DNA from 4 places in the Bradyrhizobium sp. MI1.4 genome. Region 3 is predicted to be linked to each of the others. Evidence: predicted binding sites of a transcription regulator. Region 3 holds the regulator's gene; each other region holds the start of a gene.
The links. The regulator LexA, encoded in region 3, represses DNA repair genes until DNA is damaged. The targets are predictions, from matches to a motif close to TGTTCNNNNTGTGTTCNG.
Positions count from the first base shown of each region.

Region 1: AC0L23_RS35480 (helicase-related protein) is a predicted target of LexA. The motif match lies at 3,038-3,055, and genes of this name have one in related genera.
Region 2: AC0L23_RS15760 (ATP-dependent helicase) is a predicted target of LexA. The motif match lies at 2,769-2,786, and genes of this name have one in related genera.
Region 4: AC0L23_RS38275 (DNA recombination protein RmuC) is a predicted target of LexA. The motif match lies at 2,878-2,895, and genes of this name have one in related genera.

Region 1 covers NZ_JBVVPP010000063.1:20,342-25,310, forward strand. The annotation lists gene AC0L23_RS35480 (helicase-related protein) at 1-2,773, opposite strand, end outside; gene AC0L23_RS35485 (DUF3108 domain-containing protein) at 3,363-4,172, opposite strand; gene rpmB (50S ribosomal protein L28) at 4,785-4,969, shown strand, end outside.
Region 2 covers NZ_JBVVPP010000011.1:155,368-160,336, reverse strand. The annotation lists gene AC0L23_RS15760 (ATP-dependent helicase) at 1-2,604, opposite strand, end outside; gene AC0L23_RS15755 (DUF1328 domain-containing protein) at 2,846-3,019, shown strand; gene AC0L23_RS15750 (thioesterase family protein) at 3,025-3,531, opposite strand; gene AC0L23_RS15745 (FAD-binding oxidoreductase) at 3,619-4,969, shown strand, end outside.
Region 3 covers NZ_JBVVPP010000027.1:8,828-13,796, forward strand. The annotation lists gene AC0L23_RS25070 (ComEC/Rec2 family competence protein) at 1-1,328, shown strand, start outside; gene AC0L23_RS25075 (hypothetical protein) at 1,467-1,901, opposite strand; gene lexA (transcriptional repressor LexA) at 2,395-3,096, opposite strand; gene AC0L23_RS25085 (molybdopterin molybdotransferase MoeA) at 3,273-4,484, opposite strand; gene AC0L23_RS25090 (hypothetical protein) at 4,723-4,914, opposite strand.
Region 4 covers NZ_JBVVPP010000081.1:6,259-11,227, reverse strand. The annotation lists gene AC0L23_RS38285 (DNA recombination protein RmuC) at 22-1,221, shown strand; partial or broken gene AC0L23_RS38280 (GIY-YIG nuclease family protein) at 1,283-1,549, shown strand; gene AC0L23_RS38275 (DNA recombination protein RmuC) at 1,647-2,846, opposite strand; gene def (peptide deformylase) at 3,018-3,542, shown strand; gene fmt (methionyl-tRNA formyltransferase) at 3,555-4,478, shown strand; gene truA (tRNA pseudouridine(38-40) synthase TruA) at 4,599-4,969, shown strand, end outside.

The DNA of each region.
Region 1 (4,969 bases), on a different contig from region 3:
CAGGTGCGGTTTCGACAGCTTCAGCGGGGGCAACAGGCTCTTCCGCAGGTGGCGCGATGCCGGGAGCGTCTTCCGGCGTGACGGAAGCTTCGAGCGCCGGCTCGTCATGCGCGGGCTCGTCGTGCTGCTCCATCCCGGGCGCGTCTTCGACGGTCACAGGCTCGGCAGCGGCTTCGATCGCGGCATCCGCAGGGGTTGCGGCGTCCTCGACCGGCGTTTCGGTTGCGGGCGTCTCTTCGCTGGAGGCTTCAGCAACAGGCGCGTCAGCAATAGGCGTCTCGGCAACAGCCGCAGCCGGCTTCGCCGGCAGCGGCGGGCGCTTGTCCATGCGATAGCCGAGCGCACGCAGCACGGAGGCAAAGTCTTCGCCGGCGGAGCCGGTGAGCGAGGTCATCGCCTGCGTCACCACAAAGCTGCGGCCGTCGAATGCCCCGGCGGGCTTTTCGCCAGACGCGTTCTCGCGCCAGGCCAGCGCCGGACGGATCAGATCGGCCAGGCGCTCGAGGATATCGACGCGCACGGCGCGCTCGCCGGCCTGCTTGTAGCCGAGCACGCGATAGGCATCGCGCGGCAGCTGCTTGTCGACCGGGAACGAGGTGCGGCCGGAGCTTGCCAGATGCTGCGCGCCCGACAGCGCGGAGGGATCGACATTGTCCTGCTTCAGCGCCCAGAGCAGCGCGGCCAGCGCACGCCCGGCCGGCTTGAGCAGGCCGGGGAAATAGAGGTGATAGGCGCCGAAGCGGACGCCGTATTTGCGCAAGGTCGCCCGCGAGGGCTGGTCGAGATCCTTCAGCTCGTTGGCGATCTTCGGGCGCTCCAGCACGCCGAGCGCCTCGACGAGTTGATAGGCGATGCCGCGGGCGATGCCGGTGACGTCCTCGGCCTTGCTGAGCTCGAACAGCGGCCCGAGCAGCTTTTCGATATGCGTCTTGAGCCAGAGCTCGAGCCGGGCCTGCACCTTGTCGCGGGGGGCGCCCGTGAGGCGTTCGTCGGAGATGATGCGGATGCGCGGATGCAGCGCCTCCTCTGCGGCAGACAGCCGCGCCACGGCGTCGCCGGTCCAGCGGATGATGCCTTCCGAGGTCAGCACGAACTGCTCGTCCGGCGCATTGCTCAGTTTTTCGGCGCGCGCGTTGATCTCGCCGGCGAGCACGGCCTGCGCTGCAGCCTGCAACGCTTTCGCATCGGAGCCGGCTTCCGCCGCATCCGGTGCAAAGGTGAAGCCATCGAGGCGGCCGATGACATGGCCTTCGACGATGACTTCGCCGGTCTTGCCGATTTCCGTATTCAAGCTCGTGTTCTCCCGCAGGCGGCGCATCAATACACTGGTCCGGCGATCAACGAAACGCTCAGTCAAGCGTTCATGGAGCGCATCCGATAATTTATTTTCGACCTCGCGGGCGATCCCCTGCCAGCGTTCGGGGTCTTTCAGCCAGTCGGGGCGGTTGGCGACGAAGGTCCAGGTGCGAATCTGCGCGATCCGGGCCGACAGCGTGTCGATATCGCCGTCGACGCGGTCGGCCTGGTCGATCTGGGTCCTGAACCAGGCGTCGGGGATGCATCCCTTCCGCATCAGGAAGCCGTACAGCGTCGTCACCAGCTCAGCATGGGCGGCCGGCGACAGCTTTCGATAATCCGGGACCTGGCAGGCCTCCCACAGCCGTTCCACGGCGTCCTTGCCATGCGCGACATCGCGCACCTCGGCGTCGCGGGCGGCGTGGTCGAGCACGCGCATGTCCTCGGCAATCGGCGCGCGCGTCAGCGCCTCGTGGCCGGGGGCCAGGTTCAGCGAGACCTGGAGCGCGCCGAGGGAAGCAAAATCCAGCTTCGAATTGCGCCATTGCAAAACCTTCACGGGATCGAAGGTGTGGTTCTGCAGCGCATTGACGAGCTCGGGCTCGAACGGGCCGCAGCGGCCGGTGGTGCCGAAGGTGCCGTTGCGGGTGGCGCGGCCGGCGCGGCCGGCGATCTGGGCGAATTCGGACGGCGTCAGGCGGCGGAACTGGTAGCCGTCGTACTTGCGGTCGGAGGCAAAGGCGACGTGGTCGACGTCGAGATTGAGGCCCATGCCGACGGCGTCGGTGGCGACGAGGTAATCGACCTCGCCGTTCTGGAACATCGCGACCTGCGCGTTGCGGGTGCGCGGCGACAGCGAACCCAGCACCACGGCGGCGCCGCCATGCTGGCGGCGGATCAGCTCGGCGATGGCGTAGACCTCGTCGGCCGAGAAGGCGACGATGGCGGTGCGGCGCGGCTGCCGCGTGATCTTGCGATCACCCGCGAATTCCAGCTGCGACAGGCGCGGCCGCGTGATCATGGAGACGCCCGGCAGCAGCCGCTCGATGATCGGGCGCATGGTCGCAGCGCCGAGCAGCAGCGTCTCGTCGCGGCCGCGGCGGTTGAGGATGCGATCGGTGAAGACGTGGCCGCGTTCCAGATCAGATGCGATCTGCACCTCGTCGACGGCGAGGAACGAGACGTCGAGATCCCGCGGCATCGCCTCGACGGTCGAGACCCAATAGCGCGGCGCTTTCGGCTTGATCTTCTCCTCGCCGGTCACGAGCGCGACGGCATCGGGGCCGAGCCTTGCTGCGATCTTGTTGTAGACCTCGCGCGCCAGCAGGCGCAGCGGCAGCCCGATCATGCCGGAGGGATGCGCGAGCATCCGCTCGATGGCGAGATGGGTCTTGCCGGTGTTGGTGGGACCAAGCACCGCAGTGACGCCGGCGCCGGGAAGCCGCTCGGAAGCGAAGGGAGAGGAGGAAAAAGGCATCTGGGGGATTAGGTAATGGCGATTGGGGCGAATGTCAGTGCTGTTTTGGGGCGGTGGCGCGAAGGGCCCGCCTCACGCGCTGGTGTCATCGCCCGGCTCGACCGGGCGATCCAGTATTCCAGAGGCGGCGCAGATCAAACCGAGAGGGCGCGGCGTACTGGATGCGCCGGTCAAGCCGGGGCATGACGGCGGAGAATGCGGCGCCTCTCCCTGAACCCAGCGCAACTGTCTCACTTTGACGCTTTTCCCGTTGGCTTTAAGCTTCGGAACGAGTTGAGAACGAATCGCGGCCGAATCGCTGACTCCCCCTTGAGTCCTGTTCCGTTCACGCAAGATGTCGCGGGAGGCTTGTTGGGTCGCACTAGATGGAGTTTTGGCCCGCCGCACAAGCGACGTTTCGGTGGCGGATTCGTTAAAGCTGGGGACGGCGCGGAGTCGAATCAGAATCGGGGAGGAGTCAAATGGATTCCCGGTTCTCGACCCGCTCCAAACAAAAAGCGCGAAAACAACCCCATGCACAGTAGGCATGTCATTGACATCGCTCGCATTTATTTTCGCCAAAAGGGAGATCAGCGCAGGGACGGCAGGCCTACTGCGTCTTCGCGACCTTGGGCGGCTGGGCGCTGGTGATGAAGCTGGTCGCTTCCAGCATGGCCGGCCCGAGCGGCGTCGGCACTTTCAGCCAGAACGGGACCAGGATGCGCGTGCCGGCGATCGGCGCGAACGCGACCTCGATGTTGCGCTGGGCGGCGAGATATTTGATCACGGGACGGTCGGGGATGTAGCCGGCGATGGGCACGAAATACAGCGAGCAGACCACGACCTGGCCGTGATAGCCCTTCTCCGCCTTGACGTTCTCCATGCGCTTGAAATCGAGCTTGAGCTCATAGCGCATGCGGCCGTCGAACACGGCGGCGCTGCCGTGGCAGGCGTCCGCCGACAGCACGTCGCCGGTGCCGGATACGCGCACCAGCGAGGCCGTCATCGGGTCCCAGACGCCGCGGCGATGCGCATCGGTGACGACGATGCGGTCGGGATCGACCGGCGGCTCCGGCAGGATGGCAAAATCCTTCACATTGCCCTTGTCGAGCGTGATGCGGATCTCTTCGGTCTTCTTCGAGGTGGTGGTGGAGGCCTGGTAGCCGGTCGCGACCAGCGCGCCGTTGACCACGCGCCCTTGCGAGGCGCCGGTGCCCGACCCGCCCGCGAAGGATTTTAGAAGCCCCGAGGTGCCGCCGGAGGCCGCGGCCGCGAACACGTCGTCCTGGATGTCGATATTCCAGGCGCCCTTGCCGACGGGAATGCCCGCCAGCGTCGCCTCATATTGCGCCTCGAGCTTGCCCTGCGCCGCCGCGGGCTCCGCCGCCCACGCCAAGACCAGCCCGCCAAGGGCCGCCATGACCCAGCGGCCGGCAGCGCGCGGATTCCTCGCGCGCCGCTCCGCTGAGCGCAGGCCGGGCGCAAGATGAGGCGTTGTGAGCACGAAACAATCCAATCGGGGCGCGAACGGTTGTTACTTAAGCCAAATACCGCGCCAAGCAATGCGTCCGGGCCTATCCGCGTCCGGAACTCCACCGGACTTTTCGGGCGCGAATACGCCCTTTATGTGATGGTAAGGCGCGATAATCATTGCCGTTTTGGTGATCGGGGTGGGACTGAAAAGCGCACCTCACCGCGCCACCTCCACCGCCGTCATGCCCCGGCTTGACCGGGGCATCCAGTACGCCGCGGCCCCTCTGGTCAGCCGCACCGTCTCGGCGTACTGGATCGCCCGGTCCCGGCTCCGCCAAGGCTACGCCGAGGCCCACACGGGTGCTCGGCCCGCCGAAGCTTCAGCGAAGGCGGCGAGCCGGGCGATGACAGCTCGCGTGAGGCACGAAACCCGCCCCAAAACCTTGACGTCCCGCCGCTTCCCCCCTATACGTCCGCCCGCTCCCTGCAAGGACAGAGATTTGCCCGTGGCGCCCCGAATGGCGGCCGCACATCGTTGGGAAAGATTGAGGATTTTGCCATGTCTCGCCGCTGCGAATTGACGGCCAAGGGCCCCCAGGTCGGCCACACGGTCAGCCACTCCAACATCAAGACCAAGCGCCGCTTCCTGCCGAACCTGGTCAACGTGACCTTCATCAGCGAAGCGCTGGGCCGCAACGTGCGCCTGCGCGTCTCCACCAACGCGATCAAGAGCGTCGATCACAA
Region 2 (4,969 bases), on a different contig from region 3:
CTCCCCCGCCTTGTCGAAGGCGATGGTGAGCTTGTTGCCGTCGATCTTGGTGACGCGGCCATAGCCGAATTTCTGGTGAAAGACGCGGTCGGAGAGGGAGAATTCCGAGGTCGTGCCGGTGGATTTGGCCACCAGCTCGCCCTCGATCGTCAGCGGCCCGCGGCGGCGCGAGGAGAAGCTGCCGAAATCGGGCGAGGACGACTGGGACGAAAACGACGAGGCCTGTTCCTCGAAACTGCCGCGGCCGCCATTGCCGCCGCCACCGCCGCCGCGATTGCGATTGGCCTGGGCGCGCTGCCAGCCCGGGGTCGAATAGGTGGAGCCGAACGCTTCCATGTCGTCGAAGCGGGAGGCGCCGTAGCCGCCGGTGCCGCCCCAGGCCGAGCCGCCCTTGGATTCCGTGATCTCGACATTGGCCGCGGGCAGTTCGTCGAGAAAGCGCGAGGGGATCGTGGTCGACCAGGTGCCGTGGATCCGGCGGTTGGTGGCAAAATAGATTTTGGCGCGGCGGCGGGCCCGGGTCAGGCCGACATGACCGAGCCGGCGCTCTTCCTCGAGGCCGGCGCGGCCCTGTTCGTCCAACGTGCGCTGGCTCGGAAACAGGCCTTCCTCCCAGCCGGGCAGGAACACGTTGTCGAATTCCAGCCCCTTGGCCGAATGCAGCGTCATCAGCGACACCGCGTCCTCGTCGGCGCCGCTGTCGCGGTCCATCACCAGTGAGATGTGCTCCAAAAACCCTTGCAGGTTCTCGAACTCCTCCATCGAGCGCACCAGCTCCTTGAGGTTTTCGAGCCGACCCGCGGCGTCCGCCGAACGGTCCTTCTGCCACATCTCGGTGTAGCCGCTCTCGTCGAGCACGATCTCGGCGAGCTCGGTGTGCGAGGTGACCTCGCGCTGGGCGCGCCAGCGGTCGAACTGGGCGACGACGTCGCGCAAGGAGCCGCGCGCCTTCGGCTTCAGCTCATCGGTCTCGACCACCGCGCGCGCCGCCTCGAACAGCGGGATGCGGCGCTTGCGGGCGTGATCGTGCAGCATCTGCACGGTGGCATCGCCCAGGCCGCGCTTGGGCGTGTTGACGATGCGCTCGAAGGCGAGATCGTCGGCCGGTGAATTGATGACGCGGAGATAAGCCAGCGCATCGCGGATCTCGGCGCGCTCGTAGAAGCGCGGGCCGCCGATGACGCGATAGGGCAGGCCGAGCGTGACGAAGCGGTCCTCGAACTCGCGCATCTGGTAGGAGGCGCGCACCAGAATCGCGATCTCGTTGAGCTTGTCGCCCTGGCGCTGGATCTGCTCGATCTCCTCGCCGATGCCGCGGGCTTCCTCTTCCGAATCCCAAGAGCCTGTTACCGTGACCTTCTCGCCGTCCTGGTCCTCGGTGCGCAGCGTCTTGCCGAGCCGGCCCTCGTTGTGGGCGATCAGGTGCGAGGCGGCGGCGAGGATGTGGCCCGTCGAGCGGTAGTTGCGCTCGAGGCGGATGACCTTGGCGCCGGGGAAATCATGGTCGAAGCGCAGGATGTTGTCGACCTCCGCGCCGCGCCAGCCATAGATCGACTGGTCGTCGTCGCCGACGCAGCAGATGTTTTTGACGTGGCGCGTCTGCTCCTTCTCCCCGCTTGCGGGGTCGCGACGAGCTTCGCTCACGCTGAGAAGGTCAGGATGAGGGGCTGCCTCCACGAGCTCAGCTTGCTGAGAGTCCCCCTCACCCGGATCGCTCGGGCGCGCAATTGCGCTGCCGGGCGATCCGACCTCTCCCCGCACGCGGGGAGAGGCAAAAGAAGTCGGCGCTTGGGACAGCAGCCGCAGCCACAGATATTGAGCGACGTTGGTGTCTTGATACTCATCGACCAGGATGAATTTGAAGCGCTGCTGGTACTGCCGCAGGATATCCGGGTGCTCGCGGAAGATGCGGATGTCCTCGAGCAGCAGATCGCCGAAATCGGCGGCGTTCAGGATCTTCAGCCGCTCCTGGTAGCTCGCATAGAGCTTGCCGCCCTTGCCGTTGGCGAACACGGCGGCTTCGCCCGACGGCACCTGCGACGGCGTCAGGCCGCGGTTCTTCCAGCCGTCGATCAGCCCGGCCAGCATGCGCGCCGGCCAGCGCTTGTCGTCGATATTGTCGGCTTGCAGAAGCTGCTTGAGCAGTCGGACCTGATCGTCGACGTCGAGCACGGTGAAGTTCGACTTGAGCTGCGCCAGCTCGGCGTGGGTGCGCAGGATGCGCCCGCCGATGGAGTGGAAGGTGCCGAGCCACGGCATGCCTTCGACGGCATGGCCGAGCATCTGACCGAGCCGATGTTTCATTTCGCGCGCGGCCTTGTTGGTGAAGGTCACCGACAGGATTTCGGATGGGCGGGCGCGGCCCTGGCTCAGGATGTGGGCGATGCGCGTGGTCAGCACGCGGGTCTTGCCGGTGCCGGCGCCGGCCAGCACCAGAACCGGCCCGTCCAGCGTCTCCACAGCCTCGCGCTGCTCCGGATTGAGCCCGGACAGGTATTGCGGGCCTACCGAGGCGCGCGCACGCGCGGCGATGCCGCCGGCTGCGGGCTGGTGGTCGGGGACGCTCTGGGACGTGATCTTGCTCGGCTCGGTCATGCGAATCATTTGCCCCACGTTGGCACCGCGGGGTGGTGAAAGGGGAGCCTTCTTAACAGGGATTGGTCCCTATATGGGGCCGCGGACAGGGGTTTTCCACGTGCGCCGAAAGCCAATTTGTTCCTGTCGGTCAGGCGAATTTCCGGCTTCAGCGGCCCGGAACCATTGTTCCGAGTTGGCGATTGGTTCTGCAAGTGAGGCGCGTCAGCCGCGCCGATCGCAGACAGACATCGAAACAGAGGTTCGGATCATGCTTAGCTGGGTAGTTACGTTTCTGGTTATCGCCCTGATCGCCGGTATCCTGGGCTTTGGCGGCCTCGCCGGCGCGTCGATCGAAATCGCCAAGATCATCTTCTTCATCGCAGTCGTGTTGTTCCTGGTCTCGGCCGTTGTCGGACTGGCACGGGGTCGTAACAGGGTTTAGCGCGCTTACCGCTTCGAGGGCATCGCCACGTTCCGGCCGATGCCCTCGGGCCGCGGGACGGCGCTGTGGGCCTTGACCACCGCTGCGATGCGCTCACGGATGTCTGGGGGAAAAGCCGCCACCTTTCGTGAGCCCATGTCGATGTGAAGCGACATGTTTTCCGATGTGGCGGACAGCCATCCTTCGGTCGCGTGCCGCAGCTCCTGGAAGGTGTGCAGCCGCTTGTCGTCGGCTTCCAGCAGCCAGACCGAGACCTGCACGGGATCGTCGAGGTGGATTTCGCGCAAATACCGCACGTGGCATTCGGCGGTGAAGGTCGAGCCGCCGCGCTCCTTCATGTAGCCCGGTCCGATCCCGAGCGTCAGCCACATCTGGTCGATCGCGCGGTCGAACATCACGTTGTAATAGGCCATGTTGAGGTGGCCGTTGTAGTCGATCCATTGCGGCTCGATCTGCATGATTGACGAGCGGAACGGCACGCCCTCGATCGTTGTGGCAGCAGTCTCCGGCATGTGTCCTTCCCCAGCTATGCGTCCGGTCGCTTGACTTGACCGGTGAGATGTCCTTTGCCACGGTTCGTCTCGTCGGGAGGAACGTCCGTGGGTACGACCATCACCAATAATCCGCCGCGGCCGGCGCCGAAAGCCCTCGCGAGCGCGCTGGAGCAACTTGCCGCGCGGTTCGGCAACCGCCTCATCACCTCGCAAGCCGTCCGCGAGCAGCACGGCCATACCACCACATGGATCGTGAACCAGCCGCCGGACGGCGTGGTGATGGCGCAGGAGACTGCCGACATCCAGGACGTGGTGCGGATCTGCGCGAAAAACGGCGTGCCCGTCATCGCCTTCGGCACCGGCACCTCGCTCGAGGGCCAGGTCAACGCACCCGCCGGCGGAATCTGCATCGACCTGCGCGACATGAACAAGGTGCTCGCGGTGCATGCCGAGGACCTCGATTGCGTGATCCAGCCCGGGGTCACCCGCAAGGCGCTCAACGAGCATCTGCGCGACCAGGGCCTGTTCTTCCCGATCGACCCCGGCGCGGACGCTTCCCTCGGTGGCATGGCCTCGACCCGCGCTTCCGGCACCAATGCGGTGCGCTACGGCACCATGCGCGACAGTGTGCTGGCGCTGAAAGTGGTCCGCGGCGACGGCGAGATCATCACGACCGGCACGCGTGCGAAGAAATCATCCGCCGGCTACGACCTGACGCATCTGTTCGTCGGCGCCGAGGGCACGCTCGGCATCATCTCGGAGCTGACCATCCGCCTGCGCGGCATCCCCGATACGATCGCGGCCGGAGCGGTGTCGTTCGAGACCGTGCACGGGGCGTGTCAGGCCGTGATCCTGGCGATCCAGACCGGTATTCCCGTGGCGCGCATCGAGCTGCTCAACGCCGCGCAGGTGCGGGCCTGCAACGCCTATTCGAAGTTGACCCTGCCCGAAACGCCGCTGCTGCTGATGGAATTCCACGGCAGCGAGATAGAGGTCGCCGAACAGTCCAAGGCCTTCGGCGAGATCGCCAGGGATTGCGGCGGCGGCGATTTCTCCTGGACCACCAAGCCGGAGGACCGCACAAAACTGTGGCAGGCGCGGCACGACGCCTATTGGTCGGTGAAAGCGCTGCGGCCCGGCGACAGCATCGGGGTGGTCGCGACCGACGTTTGCGTGCCGATCTCGCGGCTTGCCGAATGCGTCGGCGAGACCGAGGAAGATCTCAAGCGCCTCAACCTGTTGTCGCCGATCGTCGGCCATGTCGGCGACGGCAATTTCCACTGCTCGCTGGTCTGCGACACCAACGATGCCGACGAGATGGCGCGCGGCGAGGAGTTCATGCATCGGCTGGTCGAGCGCGCGCAGGCGATGGACGGCACCTGCACTGGCGAGCACGGCATCGGTCAGGGCAAGCAGAAATACCTCAAGGCGGAGCTCGGGCCCGAGGCGATCGACG
Region 3 (4,969 bases):
TGCGCGCGCTGCTCGCTCTGATCCCCGGATTGGCGGCCGGCTTCGCCATCAAGAAATGGTCGGCCGCCGCCGCGCTGGTCGCCGCTGCGTTCTACCTGCTGCTGTCGGGCGCGGAGGTCGCCACGCAAAGGTCGTTCTTCATGACGGCGGTGGTGCTGATCGCGGTGATGGTCGATCGCCGCGCCATCACCTTCCGCACGCTTGCTGTGGCTGCGCTGATCGTGCTGGCGGTCGCGCCGGAAGCGCTGGTGCATCCGAGTTTTCAGATGTCGTTTGCGGCAACGCTCGGCTTGGTCGCACTGGTGCAGATCGGCATGCCCAATTTGTTTGCCTCGCCGGACAATTCGGCGACTGCGCGCATTGCGATGTGGGGTGGGCGCGAGATTGCGATGCTGTTCATGGCTTCGCTGATTGCGGGACTTGCGACGACGCCCTATGCCGCCTTTCATTTCCACCGTGTCACGCCGTTCGGCGTGCTCGCCAATCTCGGCGCGATGCCGGTGGTCTCTGCGCTGGTGATGCCGGCGGGGCTGTTGGGGCTGCTTGCTGCGCCGTTCGGGCTGGACAGCGTGTTCTGGTGGCTGATGGGGATTGGCATCGAGTGGATGGTCGCGGTCTCGCGCTGGGTCGCGGCCTTGCCGGGCGCGGTGGGCCGCATCCCGGCGTTCGGGATCGCGCCGCTGATCGCGGCGAGCCTGGGAATCATTGTGCTCGGCTTGTTGCGCACGCCGCTGCGCTGGTCCGGCGCCCTGGTGCTGCTGGCAGCGATCCTCTGGGGACTGTCGGCGCGGCAGCCCGACATTCTGATTGCCGGGGATGGCGCCAGCGTCGCGGTGCGGGGCAGGGACGGATATCTGCACCTGATCAGGACGAACAAGGACAGCTTTCTGCTCAAGGAATGGCTCGCTGCCGACGCCGATCCGCGCGATGCGGGCAGAGCCTCGCTTGCCGATGGCGTGTCCTGCGACGAATCCGGCTGCGTGACGCCACTGGCCGACGGGAGGCTGGTCGCGCTGGCACTGCGCGTCGACGCTCTCGCGGACGATTGCAGTCGGGCCGCGCTGGTGGTGACGACTCGTCCCGCACCGCCTGATTGCGCGGCGATGGTGGTCGATCGGCAGCGGCTCGCCAGCCAGAGCGCGCTGGCGCTGACGCAGCGTGGTGACGGTTTTGTGGTTCAGGCAGTGAGGGCGAGAGGCACGAGCCGCCCCTGGTTGCCGGCCGGCGCCGGCGAGGGTGATTTCGACGGCAGCCTCGCGCCAAAGTCGACCGCGCCTCGCATCAAGGACGCAACGCCGGCGGACACCGACCTGCAAGCCGACGATTGATCTGATGGTGCGGAGCAACGCAGTGGTTCGGTGCGTCCGTTCGGATTAGCGGGGTGCAAACCACACCATCTCGCCGGCCACGGCCGGCGATGGCGATTTAATCCTGACCTCCGACTTCGTAGCCGGAGGGCGGCTCTGTCAGCCGATCGGCAGGTGCGTGACGGTCGGCTGCCTGTCGGCGGTGATCTGCGCCTTGTGCTCGCGCTCGGTGACCGACTGAGTCACCGGCAGTTGCAGCACCGTCGCGCGCTGGCCTTCGACGAGCTGCGTCACCAGCACGTATTTGCCGTCGGGGAATTCGATCGCATCATGATGGCGGTCGGGAACGTGCGGATCGATCTTGCCGAACTTGCCCACGCGGGAATTGATGGTGCGCGTCCAGATCCAGCGATTGTCGTAGCGGACGTCGTCGGCGAAGGCGAGCTCCGTCCCCGGCAGCAGGCAGACGGCAACAGACGGATCGGCTGCAGAGGCGAAGCCGCGCGTCGAGGTGCCGCGGAAGCTTGTCGTGACGATCGTCTCGCCGACTTCGGCGGGGCGCGACGCGACGGCATGTAGGCTGTAGTCACACATCGGGTGCTCCTCATGCTGGGATAGCAACCCGCGTCTCTTATCGAGGCGCAGGCCTCTATCAGAGTGGAAGCACGAACGCTCTGCTTGGTTGTGGGCAAATCTGCGGCTGGCTTCCGCAAGCCGCGATCACATTATCTTTCCCGAATTCAATAGGAACAAAGCTCGCCGCGATGCATTCGGGAGGCGCGTACGCGAACATTGCCAACTTGGCTGCAACGGCCGAACTTGACCGCTGGTCGCTGTTTCCTCGAACAACCGAGCCGCGAAGCGGTGCTGCTTGAAGCGGTGCTGCTTCGTCGGCGTGGCGAGGAGCCAGCGTTGGAGGAGGGGCCGGATAGTCTGTGCAGAACCAGAAAGGCTATCCAGCCGGAGCGGACGATGATCCGCTCCAATCTCTGACCGGCGATGTCGATCGGAAGCGCGCGAGGCGCCAAGCACCTCCGGCATGAAGTGCTTCCGATATGAAGTACTGCCGATAGAAAGACTCCCGGTATCAGTACTTCCGGTAAAGCCCGATCAGCTTGCCCTGAATCTTCACCCGGTTGGGCGGCAGGATGCGGACCTCATAGGCCGCGTTGGCGGGCTCGAGCGCGATCGAGGCGCCGCGACGGCGGAAGCGCTTCAGTGTCGCTTCCTCGTCGTCGATCAGCGCCACCACGATGTCGCCGGTATCGGCGCTCTCGTTGCGCTGGATCAGGGCCATGTCGCCGTCGAGAATGCCGGCTTCGACCATCGAGTCGCCGCGCACTTCCAGCGCGTAATGCTCGCCCGAGCCGAGCATGTCAGGCGGTACGCTGATAGTATGGCTGCGGGTCTGCAACGCCTCGATCGGCGTGCCGGCCGCGATGCGGCCCATCACCGGCACCGCGACGGGACGTTCGCCCTCGTCAGCGGGCAGGCTCGCGCTCGCACGCACCTTGCCGAGATTGCCCTCGATGACGCTCGGCGTGAAGCCGCGGCGGCTGCCAGCGGCTGCCTGGAGCTCCGGCAGCTTGATGACTTCAATCGCACGGGCGCGGTTGGGCAGGCGTCGGATGAAGCCACGCTCCTCGAGCGCCGTGATCAGGCGATGGATGCCCGACTTCGAGCGCAGATCGAGCGCATCCTTCATCTCGTCGAAGGAGGGCGGCACGCCGCTTTCCTTCAGACGTTCACTGATGAACCGCAGAAGCTCGTATTGTTTGCGCGTTAACATCTCGACCAAAGTCCCCCGGTTGATGTCGTCCGATTCCGAGACGCTGAATTCGGCCATAAGCCGCTGCATGCTCGAAACAAATCATGAACAGACACTATATGTTCGATACATGTTCCGCAACTGCTTAATTTACCGTGAACAGAGCAAAGTGCGCGGAACGCGCGTTGCGGGGGCGCTCAGACGGGGAGCCGCAACACTTCGCAAGCCGTGCCGGCTTCGGCCTTCGGCGCGAATGGTGCGCGGACGAGAAGTACCTGTGCTGCAGCGAGATTCGCAAGCAGCGAAGAGTCCTGATGATTGACGGGAACAACGACGCGTGTGCCATCGTCACGCTCCTCAAGATGCGCGCGCAGATAGTCCTCGCGCTGGTCGTTGGCGCCGACGTCGCGGCCGAGCACGGCGCGTTCACGGCGATGGTGAATCACTGAACGGCCCGACAGGGCGCGAATCAGCGGCACCATGAACAGGAAAGCGCACACGTAGGACGATACGGGATTGCCCGGCAGGCCGATCACACCCATTGCGCCGAGTCGCCCGTGCATCATCGGCTTGCCTGGCCGCATCGCGATCTTCCAGAACGCCATCGCGATGCCTTCGTCCCGCAGTGCCTGCTGGACCAGATCGTGGTCGCCGACCGATGCGCCGCCGGTCGTGATCAGGACGTCGGCGCCGCTCTCGCGGGCGCGGCGGATGCCGGCGGTGGTGGCCTCGAGCGTGTCGGCGGCAATACCGAGGTCGATGGTCTCGGCGCCCTCGCTGCGGGCGAGCGCGTGCAGGGCGTAGCCGTTGGAATAGACGATCTGGCCGTGGCCGGGCGTGGTGCCCGGCATCACCAGCTCGTCGCCGGTGGCGAGAATCGCGACCTTCGGACGCCTGACAACGGCAAGGTGCGGATGATTCATCCCGGCGGCGAGCGCGAGGTCTCGCTCGGTCAGACGGCTTCCCTTGCGCAGGAGCACGTCGCCCTCGCGGAAATCGACGCCGGCGGGGCGGATGTGCCGGCCGGCGATCGCGGCTTCCTTGATCGTGATGCGCTTGCCGGCGGCGACCGTGTCCTCCTGGATCACGACGGCGTCCGCGCCAAAGGGAACGACGCCGCCGGTGAAGATCCGCACGGCCTCGCCGGCTCCGACCGTCCCCTCGAACGGTCGGCCCGCTGCGACTTCGCCGATGACGGTGAGCTCCGAATCGATCGTCGCGGCATCGGCCGCGCGCACCGCGTAGCCGTCCATCGCCGACATCGCTTGCGGCGGCTGCGTGCGCCGCGCCACGACGTCACGCGCGAGCACGCGATGGTAGGCCTCGTCGAGGGAAATCATTTCTTCCGGCAGCGGCTCTGCACCCGCCAGCACCGCGGCAAGCGCGTCAGAAACCGGCATCAAGGCCACGGCGAAAACTCCTGCTCGGCACGTTCGGGCGAATGTTCCGCACGTCTTCTAGCCGAGCGCAGGCGCAGAGGCAAAAGCGGCTGAGCAGGCACAGTCATCCCGCCCCTTCACATTGTTCCGGAAGGCAGGATCAAGCGCGTCGCGGCATGATCCGAAGGAGGTCACAGATCGGCAGGAGAGTGGTCATGGAAGCGACGAAAATCATGGCAAGGCGAGAACGCGCCATGGCCTGAATCGATCAGCTCCCTGCCTGCCCGGGAGTTACGTCGGGCGCCTTGGATCCCTGATCCTTGTCGGGCAGCGGGTCGGCTTGGGATTTCAGGTCGGCGGCCTTGCTCACAAGCTTGGCGGAAAGGTCCGAATCTGAAGTTGTCCTCGCGAATTCAAGAAGAAGAGAGGCCTGCTTGGTGAGGTAGGTTTTGCCCAGCACGATGATGCATCCGTCCGTAGAAGTCCCAACGGACTCTAAGAGTCCGGAAGGCGGT
Region 4 (4,969 bases), on a different contig from region 3:
GAATCGGCTAGAAGCAGGGGCATGAACGAGGTCATTTTCATGCTTGGCGACTGGCCGGTGCGCACCGTGGACGCGCTGATCGGCTTCGGCGCCCTGGTCCTTATCCTGCTGCTCGTGATTGCCGTCGTGATCGCGCGGTCAGGGCGGCGCGGCGCGGAACTCGCGATGGCCAACGCCATCCGCGCCGACGAGCTCGAGGAGCGCATCAGCCAGATGCTGCACGCCCAGAGCGAGGCTGCGGGGCGAGTCGACGCCATGACCCAGACGCTGGCCGGCCGCCAGGCCGACATGGCGCGCGCGGTCAACGAGCGGCTGGATTCGGTGACCCACCGCGTCGGCCAGTCCATGGAGCACTCGACCCGCAACACCATGGAGAGCCTGCACGCGCTGCACGAGCGGCTCGGCATCATCGACAGCGCACACAAGAACCTCACCGACCTCACCACGCAGGTGACGACCCTGCGCGACGTGCTCGCCAACAAGCAGTCGCGCGGCGCCTTCGGTCAGGCGCGGATGGAAGCGATCGTCCAGGACGGTCTGCCGAAGGGCGCCTACGAGTTCCAGTTCACGCTCTCGACCGGCAAGCGTCCGGACTGCGTCGTGTTCCTGCCCGACCAGCGTCCGCTCTGCATCGACGCGAAATTTCCGCTGGAGGCGATGACCGCGCTGCATGATGCACGCACCGATGAGGAAAAGCGCATCGCCACGCAGCGGCTGCGCGGTGACGTGATGAAGCATGTCAGCGACATCGCCGAAAAATATCTCGTCGCCGGCGAGACCCAGGAAATGGCGTTGATGTTCGTGCCGTCGGAATCGGTCTACGCCGAGATCCACGACGGTTTCGACGACGTGATCCAGAAGGCGTATCGCGCCCGTGTCGTGCTGGTGTCGCCGTCGCTGCTGATGCTGGCGATCCAGGTGATGCAGCAGATCATGAAGGACGCGCGCATGCGCGATGCCGCCGACCAGATCCAGACCGAAGTGATCAAGCTCGGCGACGACCTCGGCCGCCTGCGCGATCGCGTGCTGAAATTGCAGAAGCACTTTGCCGACGCGAACGAGGACGTCCGCCAGATCCTGATCTCCGCCGACAAGATCGAGAAGCGCGCGGGGCGCATCGAAGAGCTCGATTTCAGCAAGAGCGATGCCCCCGAAGCCCCGCATCTCGTGGCGACCGGCGCTGCCGAGTTGTTCCCGAGGAAGCTCCAGGCGGGGGAGTAGAATATAGAACACACTGTCGTCGCCGGCTTGACCGGGCGACCCAGTATCCCAGAGACGGCAGATGGGCGGGCGCTGCTACTACGTGTACATTCTCGCCAGCAAGATGGGCGACACGCTCTACATTGGCGTAACGAACGATCTCATCCGCCGTGTGGCCGAACACAAATTGCAGTTAGTCGAGAGCTTCACGAAGGAATAGGGCGTTGTGAAGCTAGTCTATTTCGAGCAATTCGATGATCCCGAGAATGCGATAAAACGCGAGAAGCGCCTGAAAAAATGGACGCGCGCCTGGAAGATTGCGCTGATCGAGAAGGATAATCCCGATTGAAACGATCTCTATGCGGAGATCGCGGGCCCTCCATAACTCCGGCCTCTGGAATACTGGGTCGCCCGGTCAAGCCGGCGACGACAGTGTGTTCTATATTCTACTCCCCCGCCTGGAGCTTCCTCGGGAACAACTCGGCAGCGCCGGTCGCCACGAGATGCGGGGCTTCGGGGGCATCGCTCTTGCTGAAATCGAGCTCTTCGATGCGCCCCGCGCGCTTCTCGATCTTGTCGGCGGAGATCAGGATCTGGCGGACGTCCTCGTTCGCGTCGGCAAAGTGCTTCTGCAATTTCAGCACGCGATCGCGCAGGCGGCCGAGGTCGTCGCCGAGCTTGATCACTTCGGTCTGGATCTGGTCGGCGGCATCGCGCATGCGCGCGTCCTTCATGATCTGCTGCATCACCTGGATCGCCAGCATCAGCAGCGACGGCGACACCAGCACGACACGGGCGCGATACGCCTTCTGGATCACGTCGTCGAAACCGTCGTGGATCTCGGCGTAGACCGATTCCGACGGCACGAACATCAACGCCATTTCCTGGGTCTCGCCGGCGACGAGATATTTTTCGGCGATGTCGCTGACATGCTTCATCACGTCACCGCGCAGCCGCTGCGTGGCGATGCGCTTTTCCTCATCGGTGCGTGCATCATGCAGCGCGGTCATCGCCTCCAGCGGAAATTTCGCGTCGATGCAGAGCGGACGCTGGTCGGGCAGGAACACGACGCAGTCCGGACGCTTGCCGGTCGAGAGCGTGAACTGGAACTCGTAGGCGCCCTTCGGCAGACCGTCCTGGACGATCGCTTCCATCCGCGCCTGACCGAAGGCGCCGCGCGACTGCTTGTTGGCGAGCACGTCGCGCAGGGTCGTCACCTGCGTGGTGAGGTCGGTGAGGTTCTTGTGTGCGCTGTCGATGATGCCGAGCCGCTCGTGCAGCGCGTGCAGGCTCTCCATGGTGTTGCGGGTCGAGTGCTCCATGGACTGGCCGACGCGGTGGGTCACCGAATCCAGCCGCTCGTTGACCGCGCGCGCCATGTCGGCCTGGCGGCCGGCCAGCGTCTGGGTCATGGCGTCGACTCGCCCCGCAGCCTCGCTCTGGGCGTGCAGCATCTGGCTGATGCGCTCCTCGAGCTCGTCGGCGCGGATGGCGTTGGCCATCGCGAGTTCCGCGCCGCGCCGCCCTGACCGCGCGATCACGACGGCAATCACGAGCAGCAGGATAAGGACCAGGGCGCCGAAGCCGATCAGCGCGTCCACGGTGCGCACCGGCCAGTCGCCAAGCATGAAAATGACCTCGTTCATGCCCCTGCTTCTAGCCGATTCGCTTCGAGACACGAACGAATAGCGAACATTTATGGTAAATGCTCTGTTAATTTTTATGGTTAACGAAACCTGAAGTTTTATGGTTAGCGGAGGGTTAACGGGGTTCCCGGCCGCATTGACCGCATCGAACGCGCGGCTTAAATCGCGGCCATGGCCCTCAGAGAAATCATCATCCTGCCCGACAAGCAGCTGCGTCTGGTCTCCAAGCCGATCGAGAAGGTCACGCCGGAGATCCGCAAGCTTGCCGACGACATGTTCGAGACCATGTACGACGCGCCCGGCATCGGGCTCGCGGCGATCCAGATCGCGCAGCCGTTGCGGCTGATCACCATGGACCTCGCCAAGCCCGACCAGGACGGCGAGACCAAGCCCGAGCCGCGCGTCTTCATCAATCCGGAAATCATCGCCTCTTCGGAGGACCTGTCGGTCTACGAGGAAGGCTGCCTGTCGATCCCCGAATATTACGAGGAGGTCGAGCGCCCTGCGAAGGTGCGGGTGCGCTACACCGATCTCGACGGCAAGGTGCACGAGGAGGACGCCGAAGGCCTCTACGCCACCTGCATCCAACACGAGATCGACCATCTCAACGGCGTGCTGTTCGTCGACTATCTGTCAAAGCTCAAGCGCGACCGCGTGCTGAAGAAGTTCGAGAAAGCCGCCAAGCGCGCGGAGTGAGGTTCTCTGTCGATGCCCCTCCGCCTGATCTTCATGGGCACGCCCGATTTCTCCGTGCCGACGCTGCTCGAGCTCGTCGCGCATGGCCACGAGATCGCGGCCGTGTACACGCGCGCGCCGAAGCCCGGCGGACGGCGCGGGCTGCAATTGCAGCCGACCCCGGTGGAAGAGGCTGCGCGAAAGCTCGGTGTGCCCGTGCTGACGCCGAAGACTTTGAAAACGCCGGAGGCGCTGGAAGAATTTCGCGCCTTTGACGCCGATGCGGCCGTCGTCGTCGCCTATGGCATGATCCTGCCGCAGGCGATCCTCGATGCGCCGAAGCTCGGCTGCTACAACCTGCACGCCTCGCTGCTGCCACGCTGGCGCGGTGCCGCTCCCATCAACCGCGCGATCATGGCCGGCGATGCCGAGAGCGGCGTGATGGTGATGAAGATGGATGTTGGCCTCGACACCGGCGACGTCGCCATGGCGGAACGGCTCGCGATCACGGACAACATGACCGCGCTCGATCTGCACGATCGTCTGTCGCGGCTCGGTGCCGATCTGATGGTGCGCGCCATGGCCGCGCTGGCCCGCGGTGGGCTTCAGCTGAAGCAGCAGAGCGAGGACGGCGTCACCTATGCCGCCAAGATCGACAAGGCCGAGGCGCGGATCGACTGGACCAGGCCCGCGCGCGAGGTGCTGCGCCATATCCACGGCCTGTCGCCGTTTCCCGGCGCCTGGGCCGAACTTGAGAATGCGCGGGTCAAGATCCTGCGCTGCGAGCTGGCGAAAGGCACGGGCGCACCCGGCGAGGTGCTCGACGATCACCTCACCATCGCCTGCGGCGAGGGTGCAATCCGTCTGATCGAGCTCCAGCGCGAAGGCAAGGCACGCATGCAGGCCGCGGACTTCCTGCGCGGCGTGCCGTTGAAGACCGGCGCCAAATTCACCTGACGCTGTCATACCCCGCGAGGGCGGGGTATCCAGTACGCCGAGGCTTCTCGGTCGAACGGATAGGCTGCGGAGTACTGGATTGCCCGGTCGAGCCGGGCGATGACAGCGAAACTGGACAAGATGCCCCGCTACAAGCTCACCATCGAATATGACGGCGCGCCGTTCTTCGGCTGGCAGGTGCAGGAGACGCTGCCCTCGGTGCAGGGCGCGTTGGAGGCCGCTGTGAAGGCGATGACCGGCGCGGATGCGCGCGTCCATGGTGCCGGCCGCACCGATGCCGGCGTGCATGCGCGCGGCCAGGTCGCGCATGTCGATGTCGGCAAGCAGTTTCCGCCGGGCCGTTTTCGCGACGGCTTGAATGCGCATCTGCGCCCGCATCCTGTCGCGGTGCTCGAAGCGGATATCGTGCCTGATAGTTTCGAGGCGCGCTTTTCGGCCATCAAGCGCCACTACCGCTACCGTATCGTCAACACTCGCGCCAATCTCGCACT